One region of the Paenibacillus sp. FSL H7-689 genome, then DNA from elsewhere that is predicted to be linked to it. Evidence: riboswitches for the same ligand, from Rfam matches in the RefSeq annotation. Region 1 holds a riboswitch; the other holds the start of a gene.

Evidence for each region. Region 1 has a riboswitch for thiamine pyrophosphate ahead of C170_RS28060 (ABC transporter substrate-binding protein). Riboswitches for the same ligand answer to the same signal wherever they lie in the genome.
Region 2: another riboswitch for thiamine pyrophosphate. It lies ahead of tenA (thiaminase II); the one in region 1 lies ahead of C170_RS28060 (ABC transporter substrate-binding protein).

Annotation. Positions count from the first base shown of each region.
Region 1 is NZ_ASPU01000065.1:143,172-145,643, forward strand. It holds gene C170_RS28060 (ABC transporter substrate-binding protein) at 1-919, opposite strand, end outside; TPP riboswitch at 1,228-1,340, opposite strand; gene C170_RS28065 (NAD-dependent epimerase/dehydratase family protein) at 1,485-2,240, opposite strand; gene C170_RS28070 (VOC family protein) at 2,258-2,472, opposite strand, start outside.
Region 2 is NZ_ASPU01000057.1:39,952-42,423, forward strand. It holds gene C170_RS25195 (spore coat protein) at 1-160, shown strand, start outside; gene tenA (thiaminase II) at 371-1,033, opposite strand; TPP riboswitch at 1,147-1,244, opposite strand; gene C170_RS25205 (endo-1,4-beta-xylanase) at 1,451-2,472, opposite strand, start outside.

The DNA of each region.
Region 1 (2,472 bases):
GCGGGGCGTCATCTGTGTACTTGGGACTAAGCCACTTCTGGCTTGCCAGCACCAATTCCTTATCCAGATCCGGTACGGCCTTGATCAGAATGTTGGCTGCGTCTTCGGGATGATCAATTGCGTATTGATACCCTTCGGAGGTGGCTTTCAGAAATGCTTTCACCAACTCAGGGTCGTTTTGGATCGTCTGCTCGTTTGTTACGAGGACAGGCGTGTAATAATCCAGTGCATCTGAATAATCCTTCACATATAACATGTCGATCGGTTCCCCGCGTAGTTCGGCTTCAATCCCCGTCCAAGCGTAGAAAATCCATGCGAAATCAATATCCCGTTTCACTGCGGTGAAAAAGTCAGCATCACCCATGTTAATGTTTTTCACTTTGGATACATCGGCTCCGTCGCCTTCCATAATGGATTGCATCACGGCTTCTTCGACTGGGGAACCCCAACCGCCATAGGTTTTACCTACAAAATCTTTCGGTGACTTGATATTCCGATCCGCCGGAGCAGCGAACCCGGATGTATTATGCTGAATAACTGCTGCAATGGAGACGAGTGGAACACCCTGTGTGCGTGCTTGAGTTACACTCTCCTGATAACTTACGCCAAAAGGCACTTCATTGGAGGCAACCATCGTATCTGCGCCACCGGCACCTGGTTGTACAATCTCCACGTTCAAGCCTTCGGCCTTGTAAAAACCTTGATCTACAGCTGCATAAAGGCCTGTATGATTCGTATTCGGTGTCCAGTCGAGCACCACTTTAATATCTTTCAGGGCGGCAGTGTCACCTTCGTTGCTGCTTTCCGTATTTGTGCTGCCGTTCTGCCCAGCTGGGGCAGCTTCTTTGCCACCACATGCGGCTACAGTCACCATAAGCACGCATAAGAGCAACAATCCCATCGTTTTACGCCATTTCATCTGTGGTTCTCTCCTTCGGTATGTCCGGCCGATTGGCACGGGGTACTCCTTGGCTTCATATCCAATCATCTTGCATAAATCGACAGATTTATACCAGTTGAGATCTGGATGACGTTATTTTTGAACGTAAGTAAAACGTCCATCGATGTCATTCAAGGAAGCCAGACCGCGTTTAGCGGAAGTTTTCTTGCAATATCAGGAAGGGGATGCTTCAAAGCATTTACTTTCTGATAGTAACAAAAAAAGCGCCCCGTATTCCGGGACGCGTGCAGGCGTTAGAGAGGTGGCGTTCAGCCATAGGGCTGTGCCATTTCGATATACTCCGATTCCTACGCTGGCATGATCCAGATCAGGTCTAAGGGTTAGTATCTTGGTGGGATACACTCTCAGCCGGCCAATTCCGACTCCCCTGGGAAACTATGAAGTTACGGGCATTACTAGGTGTAATTATAGGCCAGAGGGTAGGGCCTGTCCAGTCATGAACTGGATAGGGACACGTATAAGTTATCAAACAGACCGTTATACATATGTATAACAGCCTGTTTGGATGTGTTATTTTCAATAATTATCGTGGCGAATCATATAAGGCAATCTGACTGAGTGCAAAAGCATCGGATTTGGGGTCATAACCTACCTGTTTCTGAGTGGTTTCCAGATTCAATCGTTTAAACCGATTATTCGAGATCCCATGCAGTATGGTGAAGGGCTCCAGATCGGTAGCTGTAATTGCTTTGAACATCAAATCACACAAATCAGCCGGACTAATATACGCGCTCATATCCCTTGCCTCCAGCGCTGGTCCATCCGGTTGAAAATCATCATATGCACCTATACGTATTGCTACACTTTGTAAACCTTCTGTATACGCAAAATAGGAAGCGAGCGATTCTCCAAAACATTTGCTAACCCCGTACAAATTCCGTGGGCGTGTTGGCATGTCCGGATAGACTTGAGCATCAATGGGATACCCCTCAATCGTCTGTGCACTGCTTGCCAGAATGACTCTTCGTACACCTTGGTCTTTAGCTGCACGGAATACATTAAATGTACCTTTGATATTGATGTCCAACAACGATTCATAAAATCCGGCATTCGGGGAAGGATCTCCCGCCAGATGTACAACCACATCCATGCCTTCGCAAGCATGCTGACAGGCTTCGGGGTCTGTCACATCCAGTGTCATGATCTCATGGCTTGTCCCTTGATACGTATGCAGTCTGTCGATATTCAAATCCGTAAGTCGTAGGCGAAATGCTTCTGACAAGTGTTGGGACAAGTCACGTCCAATTTTTCCGGCTGCGCCGGTAATTAAAATGTTCATGAAATCAGCTCCATTTCTTAGCGCTGGAAGAACTCAATCCATTCCTTTTCAGGTCCATAGATGAAGAAATAGCGGTAACCGTTAGGCAGTGTGATAATCTCTCCATCGATAAATTCGGCTTCGGTGGCTTGGATGCGTTTGTACTCAGAATCGAGGTCATGCACGTGGATCGCAAAATGGTGCACCGTACCTTCGGAAGGCAGCTTGTCGCTGTATCCTTGAATTAACTCAA
Region 2 (2,472 bases), on a different contig from region 1:
CAAACAAATTTTGATGAAACAGCTCGATGAAGCCATAGATTCTCATGAAAAGATATCAAATTACATGGTGCAGCATGGTTTATACCACCCTTACCATATTGCAGAGCAAATTCAGCTCGATCTGAAAAACATTCAGACTGCTATGAACATTCCGTCCTGACACCCTTTTTGATTTTAGCCAGAGACTTCAGAGAACAAAATGTCCCTGTGTCAAGAATTTCAACAATGAAAAAAGGCGGATACTATCCGCCCTTTTTTTGGCATCGTCACGAAACACGCTTATTGCAAGCGTTCCTTTACGTATTCTACTTATTTCTATCCTGAGACTGTTTATGGCCGCTGCTCTCTACTTTAATTGACTACAGTGAACTTAAGGCTCCAGCTTCCATGACATTTCCCAAAAATCAAGCTCAAAGCGACTGCACATCACGAAAATATCCTCCATCCGTTGGTACGTTCCCTCGCTACAGCCTTCTAATAGCTTATCAGTTAACGTCACTAGGGATTGATTGTTGCTGTTGTATTCAGAGGAAGCATATCCTGTGATCCACTCTCCGTAAAAAGGATGCTCAGCTGCACCTGGCTTTTGGGCAAGGACTTGACCAATCTCTGCATAGCTCCATGAGCAGGCCAGAATGGATACAAGTACTTCTTCTATGCCACCCGCATGGGAAACAGAGAGCATATAGTTAGTATAGGCTGCATTTTTCAGGGCAGGTTTTACCTGGAAAACATGATCCTCTGTAATTCCTAATCGCTCCATATAAGAACGATGAATTTTCATTTCACCATTCAGGATGTTATCTACGTTTTCACTAAAAAACTGCATCAATTTGGGGTCGTGCGACTTGACAATACCTAGTGCAAATACGCGGGCATAATCGAACAGGTACAAGTAGTCTTGCAGCAAATAATAACGAAATTGTTCAACCGTTAAGGAACCATCTCCGATTCCTTTAACAAAGGGATGCTCAAGACATTCCTTCCACACAGGCTGTGCTGCCTGATATAGTCTCTCTGAAATAGTCAACATGTGTTCCTCCAATTCATAATGTACGTATTTAAAAACAAAAAAACGAAACATCCTATGGATGTTTCGCAGACAAATACACTAAAACAAGGGGGTTCGCATGAGCTACCCAAGTACAGTGTTTCATCGTTGCATCCCTACGTTGGCATTATCCAAATCAGGTAAGGTCGGTTTAACACCCTCTCAGCCGGTTAAGGCTCCCTCGCAAACGGTTGTATGTAGTTGATTACTTTCCTATTCCCATAAAAGATAAAATAACATCCATTTAGTATATCAAGGGCTGTTAAATATAGTCAAGGAAGATTGTATCGCCCCTCATCACCTTTGGTGACGTATGTAAACGATGAAAACCATCACAACAATGGTTGAGTTTCAGCCACTGTTATGATGGTTTCTATTCTTGCAACTACTGCCGATGGTTTAATGCCCGAGTTTGTTCTTTCCGACAAAAGTGAGTATTCCGTACTGGGAAGTATTTCTCCAGCTCTCATTGGTCGTATCATTCCACTTGGCTACGCTCTGCTTACCTCCGCCCTGGTTGTCGTTAATTTGGAGCTCGAAACCGAGAACATTTCCTGCTTTGGGCGTCAATGATTGTAAATGAATTCTGGCTTCTACGAGATATCCTTTATTTGTTTTCTTCACAGCACTTACAAGGCGTCCAGGTGAGGCACCCCCTGCAAAGGTTCCCACATTGTCTGCACTGATTCTGAACTGGGCATCATCATATTGAAAATACGGTGTGCGCTGGTGATTCTCGTCCAGGAAAATCTCAACCGAATCCTGATCCCATGGGTTGATACTATCTGTAATGATGTTTGGATCAGTGACGTCGATCAGCAGGTATAGATACTCACCTGACCACATTGCGCGAGCCACTGCCTCTGCACCTTCGCTCTGGTTCAACCGTTTTACTTCAAATGGTGCAGCCTTATTCCATGATGTGTCTTTCTTCCCATCAATCTGAACAATCCCTTGCACAGCTTGTGCAGATTTGGGCATAGGGGCGAGTTGAATCACGCCGTATTTGCTTGTATCCTGTTCCTGAGATTGTGTTCGATCATTCCAGTACAGTGGATTATAAGGTTGTGTCCCACTTGAACCGCCATCAGTCACACGGATATCCAATCCGGCTTCATATTCTGATCCGACTTGGATACCACCCCACGGAATGGACAATTCAACCTGATATCCGGCTTTTGTCTCGCGTACACGATATGAACGCTGCTCCACACCCTCAGCTTTGCCCGACCGCTTAATGATTACGTGTCGGTCATCTGCTTCATATGAAGTGGTCTTGCCATTATTGAGATCAACAAAGATATCTACTCTGTCATTCACATCTGCCTTTGCATCCTGTACATCCACGAGGATATACAGGTTACTATGATCCCATAAAGTGCGGAAACTGGCTGATCCCGAAGAGTCACCCTTCAGTGGAG